DNA from 2 places in the Enterococcus sp. LJL98 genome. Region 1 is predicted to be linked to the other one. Evidence: riboswitches for the same ligand, from Rfam matches in the RefSeq annotation. Region 1 holds a riboswitch; the other holds the start of a gene.
The links. Region 1 has a riboswitch for thiamine pyrophosphate ahead of thiT (energy-coupled thiamine transporter ThiT). Riboswitches for the same ligand answer to the same signal wherever they lie in the genome.
Positions count from the first base shown of each region.

Region 2: linked by a shared signal. The riboswitch ahead of tenA (thiaminase II) and the one ahead of thiT (energy-coupled thiamine transporter ThiT) in region 1 are both predicted to bind thiamine pyrophosphate.

Region 1 is NZ_JBTXLU010000010.1:89,337-100,705, forward strand. Features, by position in the region: gene ACYSNO_RS09200 (ribose-phosphate diphosphokinase) at 1-708, shown strand, start outside; gene ACYSNO_RS09205 (ABC transporter ATP-binding protein) at 966-2,846, opposite strand; gene ACYSNO_RS09210 (ABC transporter ATP-binding protein) at 2,839-4,575, opposite strand; TPP riboswitch at 4,795-4,895, shown strand; gene thiT (energy-coupled thiamine transporter ThiT) at 4,954-5,538, shown strand; gene ACYSNO_RS09220 (hypothetical protein) at 5,668-6,459, opposite strand; gene ACYSNO_RS09225 (class A sortase) at 6,667-7,380, shown strand; gene ACYSNO_RS09230 (YdbC family protein) at 7,417-7,635, shown strand; gene ACYSNO_RS09235 (YicC/YloC family endoribonuclease) at 7,648-8,529, shown strand; gene gmk (guanylate kinase) at 8,662-9,276, shown strand; gene rpoZ (DNA-directed RNA polymerase subunit omega) at 9,283-9,579, shown strand; gene priA (primosomal protein N') at 9,690-11,369, shown strand, end outside.
Region 2 is NZ_JBTXLU010000002.1:113,630-124,998, reverse strand. Features, by position in the region: gene ACYSNO_RS04235 (DNA-deoxyinosine glycosylase) at 1-299, opposite strand, end outside; gene thiE (thiamine phosphate synthase) at 382-1,041, opposite strand; gene thiD (bifunctional hydroxymethylpyrimidine kinase/phosphomethylpyrimidine kinase) at 1,041-1,850, opposite strand; gene thiM (hydroxyethylthiazole kinase) at 1,843-2,664, opposite strand; gene tenA (thiaminase II) at 2,661-3,326, opposite strand; TPP riboswitch at 3,454-3,555, opposite strand; gene ACYSNO_RS04210 (L-lactate dehydrogenase) at 3,672-4,613, opposite strand; gene tsaE (tRNA (adenosine(37)-N6)-threonylcarbamoyltransferase complex ATPase subunit type 1 TsaE) at 4,902-5,375, shown strand; gene ACYSNO_RS04200 (GNAT family N-acetyltransferase) at 5,368-5,892, shown strand; gene ACYSNO_RS04195 (PTS sugar transporter subunit IIC) at 6,500-7,552, shown strand; gene ACYSNO_RS04190 (LysR family transcriptional regulator) at 7,571-8,467, opposite strand; gene ACYSNO_RS04185 (2-dehydropantoate 2-reductase) at 8,613-9,554, shown strand; gene ACYSNO_RS04180 (PTS sugar transporter subunit IIC) at 9,783-10,835, shown strand; gene ACYSNO_RS04175 (hypothetical protein) at 10,979-11,369, shown strand, end outside.

The sequences.
Region 1 (11,369 bases):
AACGTCGTAATGCCTTATTATGGTTACGCGCGTCAAGACCGTAAAGCACGTTCACGTGAGCCAATCACAGCCAAATTAGTGGCAAATATGATTGAAAAAGCCGGAGCAGATCGTATGGTCACACTCGATTTACATGCGGCTCAAATCCAAGGATTCTTTGACATTCCAGTCGATCATTTAATGGGAGCCCCGTTAATTGCTAACTATTTCTTAGAAAATGGCATCGCAGGCGATGATGTTGTCGTTGTTTCGCCAGACCACGGTGGTGTTACTCGTGCGCGTAAATTAGCGCAATTTCTAAAAACACCGATTGCCATTATCGATAAGCGTCGTCCGAAAGCGAACGTTGCAGAAGTAATGAATATTATCGGACATGTGGAAGGAAAAACATGCGTCTTGATTGATGATATGATCGATACAGCTGGAACCATTACCTTAGCGGCAAATGCTTTAAAAGAAGCTGGTGCAAAAGCAGTCTATGCTTCATGTACGCATCCTGTATTATCTGGACCTGCCCTACAACGTATCCAAGATTCAGCAATTGAACGTTTAGTTGTGACAGACTCAATCAACTTACCTGAAGATCGTCGAATTGAAAAAATCTACGAAATTAGTGTTGGGAACTTGATGGGTGAGGCAATTAAACGGATTCATGAGAACAAACCTGTGAGTCCATTATTTGAAACAATTGCTAAAATTGAACAATAAATAAAAAAAGGCTGCGACAATTGTCGTAGCCTTTTTTACTTGCATGTCGTTTTTTTGGTGCGTGACTAAGGGTATGACGATCAAGGATTGTTCCATTTATAAGCGAGCGTACTTCCTCCGTATACGCTTAAATTTTTGATACAAGGTTCCTCTTGTTGAGAAAAATGATCGAACAAGGGGCATGTTTCGCACAAATAAAAAGGCCGACGAACGCCTCTTCGCAAGAGAGGGCGCTCGTCGGCCTTTTTGGGAGGGATTTAATCGAGTTCCAATTGACCTGTTGCCAATTGATAATAGGTCCCCTTTTTGGCTAGGAGTGTGTCGTGGTCTCCTCGTTCAATAATTTCTCCTTGATCTAAAACGATGATGACGTCGGAGTTTTGGATTGTGGACAGGCGATGCGCAATGACAAAGACCGTCCGTCCCTTCATCAAAGCATCCATGCCGTCTTGAACAATCCGTTCTGTTCGAGTATCGATACTTGAAGTTGCCTCATCTAAAACCATGACTGGCGGGTCAACGATGGCAGCGCGAGCAATGGAAAGTAATTGGCGTTGTCCTTGTGACAGGCCTTCACCATCGCCAGTAATAACCGTCTCATAACCTTGAGGCAGGTGAGAAATAAAGTAATGGGCATTCGCTAATTTCGCAGCGTTCTCGACTTCTTCGTCCGTTGCATCAAGTTTGCTGTAACGAATGTTCTCCCGAATTGTTCCGGTAAAAAGGTGGGTTTCTTGTAAAACGATGCCAAGCGAGCGACGCAAAGATTCTTTTTTTATGTCTTGGATATTAATTCCATCATACAAGATTTCACCGTCACTAATGTCATAGAAACGATTAATCAGGTTAATAATCGTTGTTTTCCCTGCTCCAGTCGCACCAACAAAAGCAATCTTTTGTCCGGGTTTTGCAAAAAGAGAGATTTCTTTTAGAATGCGTTTTTCTGGCGTATAAGAAAAATCGACTTGATTGAAGCGGACATCGCCTGTTAAAGGCACGTATTGGAAGGTCCCATCCGTTTGAGGTTTTTTCCAAGCCCATTGATTGGTCTGTTCTTGACATTCTTCCAAACGACCATCGAGATATGTCACATTCACAAGCGTCACGGTGCCATGATCAACCTCAGAGGGCTCATCCATCAAAGTAAAAATCCGTTCCGAACCAGCAAGTGCCATAATAATAAAATTGATCTGTTGCGAGATTTGGCTGACCGGCATATTTAATGACCGACTAAGTTGTAAGAAGGCAGCGATTCCCCCGATGGTTAAAGCTCCCACACCATTAATACTCAGAAGGCCACCAACAATTGCAATGAGTACGTATTGAATATTTAATAAATTCATCATCACAGGCATTAAGATATTTGCATAGCGGTTGGCCTTGGTGGTATTTTCAGCTAAAGTATCATTTAGAGCAGTAAATTCTTCAATCGCTACTTGCTCGTGATTAAAGACCTTTATGACCTTTTGTCCATGCATCATCTCTTCGATAAAACCATTCACGGCCCCCAATGATTCTTGTTGACCTTTAAAATAGCGTCCACTTAAGCCAGTTAATGTGCGAATGGTGAGGCCCATTAAGCTGACCGAAACGAGGACAAAGAGCGTAAGCGGCAAGCTAACGGAGAGCATCGCAACAAAGACACTGGTTAAAGTGACAATGGCTTGCAGCAGTTGTGGTGCACTTTGTGAAAGCATCTGGCGCAAAGTGTCAATGTCATTTGTATAATGGCTCATGACATCGCCTTTTGTGTGGGTATCAAAATACGCTAAAGGTAAAGTTTCCATGTGCGCAAAAAGTTCATCACGAATTTTCTTTTGCGCTCCTTGGGAAATCGTCACCATTAATTGGTTAAATATAATTGAAGTCAAAACACCAAGTAAATAAATCAAGGCCATGGTTAAAACGGCTTTGAACAGACCAGAAAAGTCAGGAGCACCTGCACTTGCGAGCATCGGTGTGACATGGTCATCAATGACAATTTGTAAAAATAAAGAACCTTGAACCGTTGCAAAAGCGGTGATAAATATACAAATGGCGACAATCAGCAATTGCCAAGGATAATCTTTAATCAGGTAGCTGAGCAAACGAGTCAATGTTTTTAATTGCTTTGTTTTTTTGTTGGATGTTTTATTCATTGGCAATCCCAAATCCTTTCTGTTGTGATTGGTAAACTTCTTGGTAGATTTGATTCGTCGCAAGCATTTCTGCTGGCGTCCCGACGCCGTTAATTTTTCCTTCATCCATGACGATGACAAGGTCTGCTTTTTCGACAGAAGAGATTCTTTGAGCAACAATAATTTTGGTTGTATTGGGAATCGTTTCGTAAAAAGCTTTTTGAATTAAAGCATCTGTTTTCGTATCCACAGCACTTGTTGAATCATCGAGAATTAAAATTTTGGGTTGTTTCAATAATGCACGAGCGATGGTTAGTCGTTGTTTTTGACCACCAGAGACGTTTGTTCCGCCTTGTTCGATATAAGTATCATAACCATCTGGAAAACGTTGAATAAAATCATCGGCTTGCGCGAGACGACAGGCTTCAATCAATTCTTGATCACTAGCTGTCTCATTTCCCCAACGCAAATTTTCTTTAATTGTTCCCGAGAACAAGACATTGTTTTGTAAAACCACGGCAACGCCATCCCGTAATGTTTTTAAAGAGTAGTCTTTCACGTTTTTGCCGCCAACAATCACTTGGCCATTGGTTGTATCGTAAAGACGTGGAATCAGTTGAATCAGACTTGTCTTTCCGCTTCCTGTTCCGCCGATAATACCAACAGTTTGACCGGATTGAATTTGGAAATCGGCTTGTTTTAAAATGAGTTTCTTTTCATCGTTGGTATAGCTAAAATCGACTTGCGAAAAGGTTACGGACCCATCCGCCAAAGTCAGTACGGGTTCTTCGGGGTCAGTCAGATCACTTTTTTCATCGAGAACTTCAATGATGCGTTCTGCTGAGGGGCGTGAAATAATCAAAATAACGAAGACCATCGACATCATATTTAAAGCAACGAGAATTTGCATGACATACATAAACATACTCATGAGTTCGCCGGTTGTTAATGAACCTGCAACAATTAAGTGCGCACCAATCCAGGAAATCAAAAGTAAACAAGTATAGATGGAAATTTGCATCACTGGTTGGTTGAAAGCGACAATACGTTCTGCCTTTGAAAATGCGCGGTAAATTGTTCCAGAAACTTGTGTAAATTTATCGACTTCATGTGCTTCTGTCACAAAAGATTTGACAATTCGAATGCCTTGTAAGTTTTCTTGTACCACTTGGTTTAAACGGTCATAGATTTTAAAAACATGTTTAAAAGCTGGGTGAGCAAATTTAATGATTAAAAATAAACCAAGCGCCAAAAAAGGGACAATCAATAGAAAAGTCATCGCTAATTGATTATTTAAACGAAAAGCCATAATGATTGAAAAGGAAAAAAGTAAGGGGCTACGAACCAGTATGCGAATCGTCATTTGAAAGGCGTTTTGAATGTTCGTCACGTCGGTTGTCAGACGAGTGACGAGGCTGGGAGTTGAAAAGCGATCGATATTGGAAAATGAGAATTCTTGAATGTTTTCAAAGATTTTTTGCCGGACGTTTTTGGCAAAACCAGCAGACGCAGTGGCGGCGTAGCGCGCGGAAAGCATACCGAAAACGAGTGCTAAAACTGCACAGACTAGCAATGCAGCGCCAATCCAAAGAATATCCTCTTTGCTTCGCCCACTGATCCCTCGATCGACGATCATGGCCATGAGGAGAGGGATGACTACGTCAAGAATGACTTCGAGTGTGACAAAAAAGGGGGTGAGTAACGTCTCTTTTTTGTACTCTCCAACATATTTGAGTAAACTTTTTATCATAAATAAGAGCTCCTTTAATTCGATTGATTGTCGCTAACAACGATATTTTCTCCTTCGCTGCTAGCTAGACCTATCCTTTATTGTCGTAAAAATGAGTAAGAATGTCAATGAAATGACTTGGTTTTACTTGGAATAAGGTTAAAAAAACGAGAAAGCATTTTTCTGGTCATTTGAAAAAACTATGCTATGATGATTCTGTAACAAAAAATAAAATAGAATCTGATCACAAAGGGGAGCCAATGCGCTGAGAATGAGTCTGACTCTAAACCCTTCGAACCTGTTTCGGTTATGCGAACGTAGGAATTGTGTCGAGTTGAAGTATAGAACCTATGCTTCTCCTTTGTGAATTGTGATGATTCGAAAAGGAGGAGTTTTTTTATGCACGGAAAAACAAGAGTAATGGTGGAAGGAACGATTATTGCTGCATTGGCAATTGTCTTATCCTTTTTACCAACCAATATCGGTTCCAGTTTTACCATTTCTTTAGGGCAGATTCCCTTAACCCTTTACGCGCTTCGTCGAGGGTTAAAACCCGGACTCATGGCAGGTTTTATTTGGGGAATCCTTCATTTTCCAATTGGAAACGTTGCTTTTTTAAGCGTGCCACAAGTGTTAATCGAGTATTTATTGGCTTTTTTATTTGCTGGGTTTGCAGGGATTTATGCGCCAAAACTTTATCAAGCAATGCGTGAAGGACGTCAAGGGCTAGCGATTCGGCTGATTGTTTCCGCGAGTTTGCTCGGTGTTTTTACTCGTTTTTTCTGGCACTTTGTTGCAGGGTGGGTATTTTGGGGCGAATACGCGATGTGGGGCATGTCGCCAGCTCTTTTCTCTCTTGTCATGAATGGGGTCAGCGCTTTGGCTACTGGGCTTGCAACGAGCATTGCCTTAGTATTGTTGTATCAAGTGATGCCAAATTTATTTTCGGTTGATGAGGCCTTGCCTTTGCAATCAAAAAATTAAAACATCCCATCAAATACGTGTGGGGTTCACTTATTTGGTGGAAAGAAGAAAATCGTTAGCATAAAAGAAAAGGACTTGCGTGTGGATTCGCAAGTCCTTTTGTCTATCAATGATTGATACGGCCTTTGTTTAGAAAGACGTGTCTGTTTTGGTCGAGATGCCAAGAAATTCATCTTCCGCATCGAGCGTCCAAGTTTTCAAGTCTTGATGGTAGATTAAATAACCCAGTTGCTGTTCTTTGATGCGAGTGAGTACTTTTGAGGTGAACGGCGGGACTTCTTCAACCAAAAAAAGTGGAATTCGAAACTCTTGATTGATTAATACCGCTTTTTCAAAAGAAAAGAAAAGCCCTTCTTTCATCGCCTCTTTCAGTGCTTTTAACAACTCACTGTTGATATCGTTCACCAGTTGCGGCTTACGGAAGAAAGTGCGACGTTCATTTAGTTTTTCTAAAGTGAGTTGCGTTAATTTGACAGCTAAAATGCGGTAAAATTCATCAAGATAACGGTAATAGGTGCGATTTAAGCCGCCATCTAAGTCAAAATAAACAAAATTATTTTGAAGCTTATAAAAAAAAGCAGAATAAAGATGGGTCTTCATATGGCCAAAGTAGAGCAATTCTGAAATCTCTAGCGGCGTTAGTTCCTTTAACATGGCTAAATCGGTAAAATCAATCCATTTATTTTCAAGAACTACGCGGTTTTGAGCAAGTGTTTGAAAAAACTGATCAATGGCTGCTTGACCGCGAATCATTTTCATAGATGTATGACTTTCGAACTCACCTAAGTCGGTACTAGGATTTAATAGCAAAATGTTTTTTGGCTGGTGAACAATCCCTCGCTGAAAATCCCCAGCGGTAATTCCCTGCGTCAAGACAGTATTACTCGTTGTGTCAAGATGGATATAAATCGATGAAGTCATGCTCCCCCTCCTTTTTCTAATCTATCGTTCTGTTATGTTCTATTTTACCGTATCCTCTCGAAAAAAGCTTATTTCTTTTCTATTAAGAACAGGTTACAAGAATCGCATCGGAAGCGCTTTAATGTTAATATAAGCAAAGTGTTGTCGTTTTTCCAGCCTGCTTTTTCCATTTTGTGGTATGATAAAAAAAACGAGAGGATTCAACCGATGAAAAAGAAGCGAAAATTTAAAGAAATCGTCATCAATTTATGCTTAATTTTGGTGTTATTGCTTGGGGTAGCTTTGATTTTTAACCGTCAAATTAAGAATCTTTTAATGGCTCGAACGAGTGAAACCTATCAAGTTGCGAAAGTCAGTCGTCGTGAAATTGAAAAAAACTTAGAAGAAGAAGTGACGTTTGATTTTGAACAAGTACAATCGGCTAATTTAGAAGCAGTCTTAAAGGCACAATTAAGCGGAAAAGTGTTACCAGTTATTGGTGGCGTCGCAGTGCCAAGCGCCGAAATTCAAATTCCAATCTTTAAAGGATTAGGCAATGAGGCGTTGCTTTTTGGTGCAGGCACGTTTGATCCCGAGCAAAAAATGGGTGAGGGCAATTACGCTTTAGCAAGCCATCGAATTGAAGAAACAACGATTTTATTTACGCGCCTAGACGAAGTTCAATTGGGAGATGTCGTTTATTTAACCGACTTAGAAACAATTTATACTTATGAAGTCTATGAATCAAAACGCATTGAACCAACAGAAGTTGAAGTGTTGGATGTGGTAGAAGATAAAAAAATTGTGACCCTAATTACGTGTGGGGAAGCAGCCGGCGTGACACGGTGGCTCGTCCAAGGAGAACTCACAGAAGTGACGCCAGCGAAAACAGCGACGCCAGAAATGTTGGCAGCTTTTTCAATGGAACAACAAACGTTTTAGTGGTTTAATTTTTATTTGAAAAATGAGGTGAAGACAATGTCAAAAGCGTTTTCTTATGAAATTCTAGAAGAAATCGGCGTACTATCAGAAAATAGTCGTGGCTGGCGTAAGGAATTGAATTTAGTCAGTTGGAATGGGAATCCCGCGAAATTTGATTTACGTGATTGGGGTCCCGAACATGAAAAGATGGGTAAAGGTGTGACATTAAGCAACGAGGAATTTGAAGCTTTAAAAAAAATCATGCTGTCAATGTAAGGAGTGATTCGGATGAAAAGTATGACTGGTTTTGGAAAAGCCATTCGAATGACCGCGAACGAACAAATTGAAGTAGAAGTCAAAAGTGTAAACCATCGATTTTTAGATATTCAAGTCCGAACAACGCGCCAATTGCATGCATTTGAAAACCAAATTCGACAAATGGTCAAACGGCGGCTTCATCGAGGACGAATCGAAGTTTATGTGACGCTCACCCAAAGTACCAGTCAAAGCAAAACGATTCAAATCGATTGGGATTTAATTGAACAAGTGGTGCAATCGGTGGAAACAGAAACCAAGCATCGTTTTCAAACAGCGGTTCCGTTAGGTAGTTTAGTTGAACGTTTGCTTGAAAAAGAAGCGTTTTTCCAAATTCAAGAAGTTCCACTGGCAATCGAAACGGTCGAAGGAGCTTTGCTTGAAGCACTGGCTGAAGCGACAGAAAAAAATGAAGCGAGTCGCCAAGTGGAAGGCGCGGGGATTTTGGCGGTCTTGCTTGAAAATCAAGCGCTCTTGCAGACCCACGTCGCAGACCTATTTGCTTGTACAGCGCTTTTTGAAACAGAGTATCGTAGTCGATTTGAAAAGAAATTAGAAGCCTATTTAGGAAGTACCATCGACCAAGAACGCTTGTTAACAGAATTAGTCCTTTTGTTAGAGCGTAGTGATATTCGTGAAGAGTTAGATCGGATGCAGATTCATCTTGCTTCTTTTAATGAATTAGTGATGCGGACGCAACCGGTTGGCCGTGAGCTGGATTTTTTAATTCAGGAGATGAATCGTGAAGTGAATACGATTGGTTCCAAATCAACAGCGATTGAAATCAAGCATCATGTGGTTCAAATGAAGACCATCATTGAGAAAATTCGCGAACAAGTCCAAAATATTGAATAAATCCATGAGAAATCCGCTTGAAAAGTGGATTTTTTATGGGATTTTTGGTATATTATAAGAATTACTGTACGTCAAAAGAAAAAGGTACAAGCAAAAAGAGAAGAATATCTTTAGAAACGAAAGGACATGGACATGACAGAGCGTGGATTATTAATAGTATTATCTGGTCCTTCAGGTGTAGGGAAGGGAACCGTTCGTAAAGCAATTTTTGATAGCGAAGAGAATGATTTTGAATACTCAATTTCAATGACTACTCGAAAAAAACGAATCGGAGAAGTAGAAGGCGTTGACTACTACTTCCGAGAGCGAGAAGAGTTCGAACAACTAATTGCATCAGGAGAAATGTTGGAGTATGCAGAATATGTAGGTAATTACTATGGTACGCCCCTTTCTTATGTTCAAAAAACGTTAAATGAAGGAAAAGATGTCTTCTTGGAAATTGAAGTACAAGGTGCAAGACAAGTCAAAAAACAAGTCCCAGATGGCGTGTTTATCTTTTTAACGCCACCGGATCTCGTTGAGTTACGTTCAAGAATAACTGGTCGCGGCACAGATGCACCGGAAGTGATTGATGAACGAATGCGGATTGCACGAGAAGAAATCGAGATGATGGCCTTGTATGACTATGCAGTTGTTAATGATGAAGTGCCTTTAGCCGTCAAACGGATTAAAGAAATAATTGCCAGTGAGCATTTCCGCGTGGAGCGGGTCATTGGAAAATATAGAAAAATGTTAGAGGAGTTGTAAAAAACTATGATGTTAAAACCATCGATTGATACGTTACTTGAACGTGTGAATTCCAAATATTCCTTAGTTATTTTAGCGAGTAAACGGGCACATGAGTTAGAAGCTGGTGCAGAAGCAACCCTTGATACTTTTGAATCAGTGAAAAGAGTCGGTCAAGCACTAGAAGAAATTGAAGCAGAAACAGTGATTAATGATCCGCATCCAGAGATTAAGCGAGCACGTTTAAAATTAGAAGAAGAAGAGCGCCAATCTCGTAAAGAGCAAGAGCAAAAAGAACTAGAATCACGTCTTCGCCAAGATTAATAAAGAAAAAAGTGAAAAAAAGTCTGGAGAGGAAATTCCAGACTTTTTCTTTTGCGCTTTCCAGACAAAAAGAACGAAATTTAGTAAAATGAGAAAGAGGTGATAATGTCATGTCGCAATATGCAGAAGTGATTGTTGACGTTCCAACGATGCAAACGGATCAACCGTATACGTATTTGGTTCCTGAAGCGTGGCAAGCAGTCATTGAATTAGGAATGCGCGTGGAAGTGCCTTTTGGTGAGGGCAATCGCCATATCCAAGGATTTGTTACGGGTCTTTCCAAACAAGGACCGCAGACGACCATTCCCTTAAAAGAAATTGTTCGAGTGATCGATTTGGCTCCCGTTGTGAACACGGAACTGCTGCAGTTGGCAGACTATATGAAAGAGGTGACTTTTTCATTTAAAATCACTTGTTTACAAACGATGTTGCCCGCAGCGATGAAGGCAGCCTATCAAAAGAAATTTCGTTTACTTGATCTTGAACACGAAGTCCGTGAAAAGTATTTTCACCAACAAACAGAAATCGATTGGGAAGTTGTGGAAGCGGCAGGTGCCTTAACCTTGTTTAAAAAATTGCGAGAGCAAAAAGTCGTTGAATTACGCTATTTGGTAAAAGAAAAAGTGGCTAAAAAAATGGTACGCTATGTGAAAAGCCACATTACCCTAGAGAACTATTCAGAAATAAAAGCCTGTTTGCGAGCCAATGCTTTACGTCAACACCAATTGTTAGAAACATTAAAAACCAGACCAAAAGAAACGGTCGCTTTTTATCGTGAGCAAGGATTGTCCACTACTCATTTGAACCAAGGAGAAAAACAGGGCTGGTTGACTTTTGAGGACGTGGAAAGTTATCGTGATCCATTTGAAAATCAATCGTTTCCGGCGACACAACCTTGGAAGCTAAATACAGAACAAGAAGCGGCAGTGACGCGTATTTTAGCTGCACAAGCACGAAAGCAAGCGACGACGTTCTTATTAGAAGGCATTACCGGTAGTGGAAAAACAGAAGTTTACCTGCAAGTCATTGCGGAAGTCCTCACGAAAGGGCAAACAGCGATGATGTTGGTTCCAGAAATTGCGTTAACGCCTCAGATGGTGCAACGTTTTAAAAGTCGTTTTGGTGATGCGGTCGCAGTCTTACATAGCGGATTATCACAAGGGGAAAAATACGACGAGTGGCGCAAAATCGAGCGTGGTGAAGCACAAGTAGTCGTTGGTGCGCGTTCTGCCGTCTTTGCGCCTTTAAAGCAGATTGGCGTCATCATCATTGATGAAGAGCATGAAGCCACGTATAAACAAGACGAGACCCCGCGTTACCATGCGCGCGACCTCGCCATTTGGCGGAGTCAGTATCATCACTGTCCGGTGGTTTTAGGCAGTGCAACGCCTTCGTTGGAATCACGGGCTCGTGCGCAAAAAAAACGTTATGAATTGTTAGTCTTAACGAAACGAGCACACGAAACAGCCCAATTACCGCCAGTAACGATTGTCGATCTAAAAGAAGAATTTGCTAAAAAAAACACCAGTACGTTTTCAACCCTATTGCAAGAAAAAATAACCGATCGCTTGATGAAAAAAGAACAAATCGTCTTATTATTGAATCGCCGTGGGTATTCTTCTTTTATGATGTGTCGCGATTGTGGGTATGTCTTGCCTTGTCCCAATTGTGATATTTCGCTGACCTTGCATATGGATATCAAGAAAATGTGTTGTCACTATTGCGGGCATCAAGAAAACATTCCACGACGTTGTCCAGATTGTCAAAAAGACAAGATTCGTTACTACGGA
Region 2 (11,369 bases), on a different contig from region 1:
AAATCATTTTGACAGACAGTTGAGAAATTGCTATCTAAACTACCTTTTCTTTCAAAAGTCGAGTAAACATCCCATAAACCAATTCGATGTTGTTTCAATTGAGCAATTCGCATTTGATAGTTGAGAGGGTCTACCACTTGTAAATGAGTAAAGAGTAGTTTCCAAAATTGATTACCAGGATTGGCATAATATTCATTCTTTTTTAAAGAGACAGCACTTGGAGCCGTACCAAGTATGAGTATTTCGGTTTGATTGTCATAAATAGGAAGAAAACCTTGTTCTTTTTCTAAGGGCTTCAATTTGATTTCACACCTTTCCTCACACGATTATAACAAAAGAATACATTTTTTCTTTATGAAACATAAAAAAGAAGCATGAAGCTTAGACTCTTTGTTGGAAATGTTGCCGTAAAGTGTGAATGGTTTTCGGTAAATCTTTGGCCTTAGTGATCATCGAAATGACTGCAAGTCCATCGATTTTATTTGAATCAATCAATCGGCAGTTTGTTTCTGTTAAGCCACCAATGGCAACAACTGCTTTTTGACTGGCAGCAGCGAGTTGGTGGAGTTGCTTGACGCCAAGAGGTGCTTGGGCATCTGCTTTTGAGGAAGTTGGGTAAACCGGTCCGATGCCAACATAATCAATTGCTGACAGTTGATTGGCTGCTTGCACTTCTTGAAGCGTATGACAAGAAAGTCCGATACGTAATTTTCCCTTACATTCCTTAATGACTTCTTGAATGTTCGTGTCATTTTGTCCCACGTGAATCCCGTCAGCTTGAATGGCTAAGGCGAGCGCGAGGTTATCATTAATCAAAAAGAAGACCTGATGTTTGTGGCAGATGGCTTGCAGTTTGCGAGCCATCTTTTGAATCGCTACAGGATCTTTTAGACAATTCGGTCCTTTTTCACGGTATTGAAAAGTCGTGATGCCTGCTTGAATGGCTTGCTCAAGTAACTCAGGCAGTGCTTGCTCTCCTTGGACATCTTGTGTGCCCGCGACAAAATAGAGGGTCAGGTGTTCTGGTAGAAAATCCTTCATTAGCTTCCTCCTTTGTGATAAGCCCAATGATTCACTGGACCGTGTCCGTGACCGACTGCAATCGTGGTCTTGATAGCGGCTTGAATAAAGTCTTTCGCAATCTGGACTGCAGAGAGAACGTCCTGACCTTTGGCGAGTTCCGCTGTAATCACAGCAGAAAAGGTACAACCTGTTCCGTGGGTTCGTTTCGTATCAAGACGAGGTTTGGTTAACCAGAATTTTCTCCCGTCTTCAAGCAGGAGGAAATCGGTGGCATCGGGTACGTCTAATCGATGCCCCCCTTTGATGATGACATTTTTGGCACCTAACGCTTGAATGTCGTTCGCTGCTTTTTCAATCGCTTCTTTGCTTGTTAATTCTTTTTCGACAAGGATTGCGGCTTCTGGTAAATTCGGTGTAATAATTGTTGCTAAAGGAATCAGCTGTTCCTTTAATGCTTGAAGGGCAGTCTTTTCTAATAAGTTCGCGCCACCTTTGGCCACCATGACGGGGTCAACGACTAAAGGACCAAAAGAAACAGTCTGTAACTGGTTCGCAATGAATTGTATCACATCCCCATTTGCTAACATCCCGGTTTTAACCGCCCGAATTTGAAAATCGGTTGCAATCGCTTCTAATTGATTTTCAATCGTTTGACGAGGGAGGTTGAAAATATCATGGACCCCTAGAGTATTTTGAGCAGTGACGGCTGTGAGGACCGAGGTGCCAAAGACGTGTCGTTCTTGAAAACTTTTTAAATCGGCTTGGATACCAGCACCACCCCCGCTATCAGAGCCGGCAATGGTTAAGGCTTGAGGATACTCATTCATGTTTCTTCACCCATTCGCCTTTCACTTTGGCTGCGACCATTGCGCCATTGATTGTTGATAGCTGGTCGAGGAGGTTCATTCGGAAATGTCCCACTTGAAGTTGCTCGAACCCTTCGATTGCTTTTTCACCGGCGATACTATACGTGATACCAGCGAGAACAACGGCCTCCAGTTGTTCTGCAGGTCTATTTGTCGTCAGACTGCCTAAGAAAGCTCCACAAATACAAGAAAGGAGGCAACCACTCCCAGTCATTTGGGTGAAATCAGGTGTCCCATTTTTATTTAAATAGGTTTGTTCTCCATTGGTAATGACGTCTGTCGCTCCACTAATAAAGACGATACAGCGGTATTTTTTTGCGACAGCTTCGGCAATGTCTTGCACGTTTGCACTTCCACTACCAGCATCCACGCCTTTTGCTTCCCAAGGCACGTTGGCTAGGCTCGCTAGTTCTCCTGCATTGCCACGAATCAGTGTCGGTTGAATTTTTTCTAAGAGTTGCTGAATCACTTCTTTTCGATAAGTTGTTGCGCCAGCACCAACAGGGTCAATAACGACTGGTTTTCCTTGGTGATTGGCGGCTTGTCCAGCAAGGAGCATGGCTTTTAGCTGTTCATCATTAATCGTCCCCATATTTAAGACAAGGGCGTGATTGAAGGTTTGGATTTCTGCCACTTCCATGATGGTATTTGACATGAAAGGGGAGGCACCAATGGCAAGCAAGCCATTCGCACTGTCATTGGCAACGACTAAGTTCGTAATGTTATGCACGAGTGGATTGATTTCCCGTAGGGTTTGGATGTGGTCAAAGTTCATTTGTTTTCCTCCCAAGTTTCTTTTTGATAAGACATTTCCCAAAATTGTAATTCTAAGCGGCTACTAATGATAAAGGCTTCTTTCATCGCCGCGCGTTCGTCCTCTGAAGCTTGTTGAGCAAAATGGTCCAACCAACCAATTTGAATGTTCGTCATTTCTTTAAATGCGGGACGATGATAAGTATCAATCCAAGCTTGATAGACCGGGTGAGGGGAACCCACATCTGCAAAATGCTCACCAATTTCTTGGTAAAGCCAATAACAAGGGAGTAGGCCGGCCAAAACAGTCCCAGGAGTTTCTGTTTGTAAGAGTCGGAAAATATGACTCGTGTAGTGATAAGCCGTTGGCGCGATGGGCGTCGCTGTATACTCCTCTGTTGTAATATTCATTTGTTGAAAAAAGTCATTCCGGACACTCACCTCAGATTTTTCTAAACCTTTGGCATTTGCGATGAGGGTCTCTCGAAAATCTCCGTTCTCAGTCGCTGCCGCTAACTGATGGTGTGCTTTGCTAAATTGAATCAAATAATAGCGGTCTTGTAGCAAATAATACCGAAAAATAGCTTCCGGTAGTGTGCCGGCAACTAATTCTTGTACAAAAGGGTGCGCCTTACTTTCTTGCCAGATCGCCCTGGTAGCCTTGTGTAGCTCTTGTGAAAACATCGTGTCATCCTCCGTGAATTTGAATTATTACTAGCTGTGACTCCACACAAAAAAACGCCAATCCTCTAATTTCAGGTCTGGCGTAAAAATGCATTCAAAAAATGAGCACCGGAAGACACCCCGAGCGCTTTCTTTTTGTCAACTTCCCTACGCAAGCATCAACTTACAGGTTCAAAGGGTCTGCGATTTGCATCTCAGTCTTTTTTTCAAGACACCCCTAGTAACAAAGTCATTGTAACATAATGAAAATAAATTACGAGAAAAGCGCCTGGGCTTTTTTTATCAAACACAAAAAAATAGAAAGAGCAGCTCCCTGGTGAATTATTTGGAAGCTGCTTTTTCTATTTACGAAGGGGGATCTTGCAGTTGTTCTTGCATTTTTTTTAATGTTTGCAAAGAAAGGGTCATTTTTTCTTGTTCAATTTGATTGAGGGGTGTTTCGATAATCTCACGGACACCTTTATGATAAATGACGGCATTTGAGCCAACGCAAACATCACTGGTGCCATAGTGGCCTTCCAAATGAACGGAAACTGGTAAGACTGAATATTCATCGTTGAAGATTGCTTTTGTAATTCGAGCGAGTGAAATCGCGATGCCATAATGAGTCGATCCTTTCGCATCAATAATGCCGTAAGCTGCATTTTTGACATCTTCAGCCATGCCATCGAGTTCATCTGCTGAAAATTCAGGGTGACGCTCCAGCCATTCACCAATACTGAGTCCACCAATGTTTGCATGAGACCACACAGGAAATTGGGTGTCACCGTGTTCCCCCATGACCGTTACTTGAACATCTCGAGGATCAATTTTTATCTTTTCTCCAATTGCATTGCGAAGGCGTGCCGTATCGAGTGTTGTGCCAGATCCAATGACACGACCTGCAGGCAAACCAGAGATTTTTTTGACATAGTGAGTTAACACGTCGACAGGATTGGTCGCAATTAAAAAAATACCATCAAATCCAGAAGCCATCACGGATTCAACAATGGATTTCATAATCTTTGCATTACGAGTAATTAGGTCGAGTCGTGTTTCGCCTGGTATTTGGTTTGCACCTGCGGTAATCACAACGAGGTCGGCGTCATGACAGTCAGCATAAGTTGCAGAGTAGATTTGTTTTGGTCCAATAAAAGCGAGTCCGTGAGCCAGATCGGCAACATCACCTTCAACCTTCTTTTCATCCAAATCAATGATGCCAACGTCATTTCCAATTCCTTGTGCGACTAAAGCAAAACTGTAACTTGACCCGACATCGCCATTTCCGACTAAAATAATTTTATTCATTTTTTCACTCTCCTTCATCTGTCTTATTATTTATTATGACAGGTTCAGAAGGGATTTCCTACTAAAATGTTTAGAATTGGTAGAGGTTTCTTGCTTTTTTTGACATCAGTGTGTTTCTTGGCTCCAAGCGGATTGAAGCGTTGATTCTTTGTGAACGCTCAATTGTAGGAAGAGGGGGGAAAGAGAAACGATGGATTTGTTTTCGATTCGGTCTTCCTTTACGATGACGAATCTTGTAAATGATGATATATTAGGAGCGTTAGTAAAAATTCAAAGGAGGGCACGAGTGTGATCTTTTTAGGAGGCCCAGAAGAAACAAAAAAATTAGCCAAAATGATTGGAAGCGTGGCACAAAAGGGGGACAATCTTGTCTTGACGGGGGATTTAGGTGCAGGCAAAACGACGTTAACCAAAGGCATTGCGGAAGGTTTAGGCATCGAGCAAATGATAAAAAGTCCCACCTATACGATTATTCGTGAGTATCTGCAAGGGCGCTTACCACTTTATCATATGGATGTTTACCGAACAGGGGGGAGTGCGGGAGACTTAGGTCTGGATGAGTATTTTGAAGGGGAGGGCTTATCAGTCATTGAATGGGGAAATTTGTTAGAAGACTACTTGCCGGAAGATTATTTAGAAGTTATCTTGACGAAAGACCCAGAAAATAGCGACCATCGCCAAGTCGCCTTTCAAAGTCATGGTCCAGCAGGGCAGCAATTTGAAGCACGAATTTTAGCGAAATGGCGAGCAGCCAATGAGTGAGGCATTGGATTTGATTATTCGTGAAGCAATACCAGAAGATGCCGCACAGTTATTAAAAGTAACTAGAAAAATTGGCGAAGAAACAGCATTTCTAGTGATGGACGAAAAGGGCATCAATCTACCAGAAGAGCTACTTGCCTTGCAATTGGCAGATCTCTATGAAAGTGAATCGAATGTCTTATTTGTCGCCCTTTTCGGTGATAAGATTGTCGGTACGGCCTCGATTAAAAGTGATTCAGAAAAGCGGATCGCGCATATCGGTGAGCTAGGAATCTCCATCTTAAAAGAATACTGGGGAATGGGACTCGGAAGTATTCTCATAGAAGAATTACTTATTTGGGCAGAAGAAAGTCAAACGATCTTTCGCATCGAATTAACGGTCCAAAGTCAAAACACCAAAGCAATCGGCTTGTATAAAAAGTTTGGCTTCAAACAAGAAGCGGTCATGGCACGTGGGGCGCGCAGTGACGAAGGTGCTTTTTTAGATGTCTTATTAATGAGTCGAATGATTGGCTGAAAATTTCAGACAAGAAGTTCGTCCTGTATTTTGACCAATAAACATTCATAACCAACAATCGATGCATGTAAAATTGATTGTTGGTTATTTTTCTATATAAAAAACATCGGTGAAGTTGATTTTGTTTTAGAATATGACTTGTATTTGTCAAAAATATCCTAAAACAAAAGTAAGAAATTCATTAAAAAACAACTATAAATAACAAAGAAATAAATGAGTGGAGCTGTCGTATCAATGTTTTTTTAGGGTATAAATAAAATTAATAGGTCTATAAACTTTAACAATTGGCATTCGCTTTTCGTTCGAGGTAAATTAGTGGTGTCGAAAGAAACAGCAGAGAAAAATAACGAATGAAGCAATAAAATTTTAAGACAAAAAAGAAAAGAAATATTTTTTTAACCACCAATGTGATTTGTTTCACTATAAATAAGAAGATGAGGTTTCTCGAAAAACCGGTTAAAAGAGTGATTTTCAAGCTAAAAAAACATTGATTCAAGCAGTTTTTTGTCTAAAGACTTTAAAAGGAAAATTTTTATCTGAATAAAAGTGAATGTTTTCTCAATGTTCTTCTCGAAATAAAAATTAGATTGAAATAGGGAGATTTATTATGACGACTGAAACCGTTCAAACTCAGATGACACCGAAACTATTTTTTAACAAATTATTAGCTGGAACCGCACAAGGAACGATTATTGCACTAATTCCCAATGCCGTCATCGGTGCCATTTTAAAATATTTCGCACATATTCCAGTGATTGAAATGATTTTAAATGCGGCACTTATTTTTCAAATTGCTACGCCATTGATTATTGCCGCACTGATTGCCAAACAATTTGATTTCACACCGGCAAAATCAATGATTGTGGGGGGCGCAGCTTTTGCAGCATCTGGAGTACTCAATTTTAATCGTGAAGTGGGTGCCTTTGTCGCTGCCGGAACTGGGGATATTATCAACATCATGTTGACAGCAGCCGTTGCTGTCTTGATGTTGATGGCCATTGGCTCGAAATTTGGTTCTGTCGAAATTATTGCCTTGCCGATTGTGGTTGGGATTGGTGCAGGAGTAATTGGCATGTTGGCTTATCCTTATGTGACTCAAATTACGGTAGCAATTGGTCAACTCATCAATGATTTTACAAATTATCAACCGGTTATTATGAGTATTTTAATTAGCTGTTCGTTTGCTTTATTAATTGTTTCGCCACTGACAACGGTTGGAATTGGGATGGCAATCCAATTGAATGGGATGTCTGCAGGCGCTGCGGCGATGGGAATTGCTGCGACAACCATTGTACTCGTTATGAACTCTTGGCGAGCGAATCAATCTGGCGTCACGTTAGCGATCGCGTTAGGTGGCATGAAGATGATGATGCCGAACTTATTTAAATACCCCATTATTTTATTACCTTGTCTCTTTACTGCAGTAGTTGCTGCTGTTCCAGCTGCTCTCTTTAATATTTCGGGAACAGCGAATTCAGCAGGCTTTGGTTTAGTTGGTTTAGTCGGACCTTTGGCTTCGTTTGATCAAGGATTAGGTGGCTTGTTACTCATCATTTGTTGGTTTGTTGTCCCAATTGTCGCAGGCTTATTTGCTCACTTTATATTTGAAAAGGTATTGAAATTATACGATAGTAAAGTCGTTTTTAAATACCAAGGGTAGAAAGAAACATCGAGAGGTTTAATTTTGTTTAATTCTCTCGATAAAATCTTTCATATCTTTTGATAAAGAAGCCTCTTTACGAAGGGCGATGCCAATCGGAAAAAAATGTTGTTTATCTTTTAAAGGAATCCATTTTAAGCCGTCACTTTTACTGACGTTTTGATACTCAATCGGTAAAAGACAGATAGATTCATTTTCAAGCAAACTATGCAAGAGGACTTGTAAGTCATTATTGAAAAGAACGACATTGGGTTCAAAACCAAGGTCTCTTGCACGGTCAAAGAGTAAACGGCCCAACATATAGTTGGTCGTTAGAGAAGAAAAGCGTTGGTCCTTCAAGTCGCTAAAAGTGAGTTGGTCTTGTTGAGACAAGGGGTTGCCTTCGGGGACAACCACGTATACATGATAGCCTTTTGTTGAAGTTTCAAGGAGTTCAATTGAAATTTTTTCTGGAGAAAGATTCGGGTAAGAAAGTAGGCCAATATCAAGTTCGTCTTTTTCAAGCATGGCTTGTAAGTGTGGCGAACCATCTTGAGTAATGGCAAGATCCACGTGAGGATGGGTACTTAAAAACTCTGAGATTTCTTTCATAAATTGCATCGAAAAAAGAGTAGGCAAGCCGATTCTAATCTTTTTCTTCTTCGTTTGCTCTTCGTCTGACATGACATGGATAGCCGTAATCAATTGATCGAATTGATTCACAATTTGTCGTCCTTGTTCATACAAATGTTCCCCCGTTTTCGTCAATTGAAAAGGCTGAGGGGTATGAGTAAAAAGAGAAGTGCGTAATTCGCTCTCCATTTTTTTTAAGGCCAGGGAGAGGGTTGGCTGAGTGACAAAAAGATTGCGAGCCGCTGCAGATAGGTTGTTCGTATCTGCAATTTCAATAAAATATTTTAATTGTTGAATATTCATAAACTCACCTTTCAAGGATAAATAGCAGTCAATTGACACTTTATCACGGAAAGGAAAATGAGAAAGAGAAACTGAAATGATTCTTAGTAATTTGTTACTGAATTTACATAAAAAATAAGGAAACATGCAAGGAGAGAAAAAAGAAATGAAAATTATTATTGCAGGTGCAGGCGCGATGGGCAGTCGTTTTGGCCTAATGTTACATCAATCAAACAATGAGGTGATTTTAATTGATGGTTGGCAAGACCATATCGATGCCATTCGTAAGCATGGGTTACAAGCAAATTTTGATGGCGTACATGTCAAGGAAGACTTAACCATTTACCACCAAGATGAAGTTTCAGCGGTCGATTTTCAAGCGGACCTTGTAATTTTATTTACGAAAGCGATGCAACTGGATTCGATGATGCAAGCCATTCAGAACATGGTCGGCGAAAACACCAAAGTTTTATGTTTATTAAATGGCATTGGTCATGAAGATGTGATTAAAAAGTACGTGCCGTTAACGAATATTTTATTAGGCAATACGATGTGGACCGCAGGTTTAGAAGGTCCAGGGCAAGCGAAGTTCTTTGGAACAGGTTCTGTCGATTTACAAAATTTGGGGACAGATGGAAAAGCATCTGCTCAAGCAGTGGTTGAAGTTCTGAATGGAGCGAAATTGAATGCTAAGTACTCAGAAAACATTTTATCTTCCATTTATAAAAAAGGTTGTGTCAATGGAACGATGAATGGCTTATGTACCTTGCTTGATTCGAACATGGCGGATTTTGGTGAAACGGATGGAGCCGATCAAATCGTAGAACAAATTGTTTCAGAATTTGCTGCGATTGCTGCAATGGAAAACGCCCATTTAAATATTCCAGAAGTGTTAAATCAAATCCAATCTTGCTATAATCGAGAAACCATCGGCTTGCACCACCCATCCATGTATCAAGATTTGATTGTGAATAATCGTTTAACAGAAATTGATTATATTAACGGAGCGATTGTTCGTAAGGGAAGAGAATATGGGATTGACACACCCTACTGTGCGTTCTTAACAAAATTAGTTAAAGTCAAAGAACAAGTCCTAAAGGCACATTAATCAAAAAAAGGATTCTCAAGAGGGGGCAGCTCTAGAGAATCCTTTTTTTGAATAAAAAACAAACAATCCCCTAAAAAGATGATTAGAAAACAACGGAGAGCGAACAAAAGAAATCGGATGTATGCTATGATGCCAACAGTTTAGAGTCTAATAAATAATGTGATTGCTTACGAATGATCAGCGATTGATACTTTCGATAAAACAATTGAGATTGGCAGGGAGATTTGCATGACAAACGCAACACCAAAGGTTCGTATGACACCAAAAGTGTTTTTGAATCAATTATTAACGGGGGCAGCTCAAGGAACGATTCTTTCATTGATTCCAAATGCTGTCATTGGTACGCTTTTTAAAAATTTTTCACATCTGGTAGTGATTCATCAATTGCTTGAAGTCGCCCAATTATTTCAAGTAGCCATGCCTTTTATTATTGCAAGTTTGATTGCCAAGCAATTTGATTTGGCTCCGATGAAGACCATGATTGTCGGAGCTGCTGCTTTTGCAGGATCTGGAGTCATTCAGTTTGATTCTGAAATCGGTCGCTTTGTGGCAGAGGGGACGGGAGATATTATGAATATTATTCTCACAGCCGCGATTGCGATTTTATTGTTTATGGGAGTGGGTTCACGCTTTGGCTCAGTGGAAATTATTGCTTTCCCCCTTGTCGTTGGGAGTCTAGCTGGTTTGATTGGGAAACTCCTTTATCCGTATGTTACGCAAATGACTCTTACTATCGGTCAAGTGATTCATCAATTTACCACCTTGCAACCGATTGTTGTGAGTATTTTAATTGCTTGTTCTTTTGCGCTATTGATTCTTTCACCCCTAACAACAGTTGGTGTCGCAATGGCGATTCAGTTAAACGGATTGTCTGCTGGAGCCGCTGCCATGGGAATAGCCTCGACAACGATTGTACTTGTGATTCATTCTTGGCGAACCAATCAATCGGGTGTTACTTTGGCCATTGCCTTGGGTGGCATGAAATTAATGATGCCCAACTTATTTAAATATCCCATTATTGTTTTACCTTGTCTCTTTACCGCAACCATCGCAGCGATTCCTACGGCATTTTTTAATATTTCAGGAACAGCGAGCTCAGCTGGCTTTGGTTTAGTCGGTTTGGTGGGTCCCTTAACGTCTTTGGAACTAGGGTTAAATGTGGTGCTTTTTGTTCTTTGTTGGTTTATTGTTCCGATTGTTTCTGGCTTATTTGCCCAGATGCTTTTTGAAAAGATTTTTAAACTTTACGATAGTCAGGTAGTTTTTAAATATCAAGGGTAGAAAAAACTTTTCGTTGTTGTTTTTATTTAAATGTTCAGAATTTTCAGTGAAGATGGAACATTCGAACGAGAATAAAACTTCCTGTTTTTTTAGGAAGTTTTTCTTGTATATACGAAGATGGAAAAGAAAAGGAGTGTTTTTGCATGAAAAAAGAGGGAGAAATGTTTTTAAGTTCATTGTTTTTAGGTCTATTGTTAGCTTTGTTCTATTTGTATACAGAAAGTGAAATCGTTGTGTTAGCAGTCACTTTCATAGTGAGTGGCGTGATTGAACGAATCTATGTATTTGGTAAGAAAGAAGAGAATAATGTGGTGTTCAACCACTATAAAGACTTACTAATTGTATATATGTACTTAGCAATGATTTCGATTTTGTTATTAAAATACGTTATTTTTCCTATATTTCAGATTGAACAAGGAAGTAACGGCTTTCTCTTCTTGTTCTTAATGGGCTTTTTTCTTCTAACCTTGCTGAATGTTTACCTGTTTAAAGGGGTGAAAAAAGTGATTGATGACTTCGTTCGGAGAAGGGGTT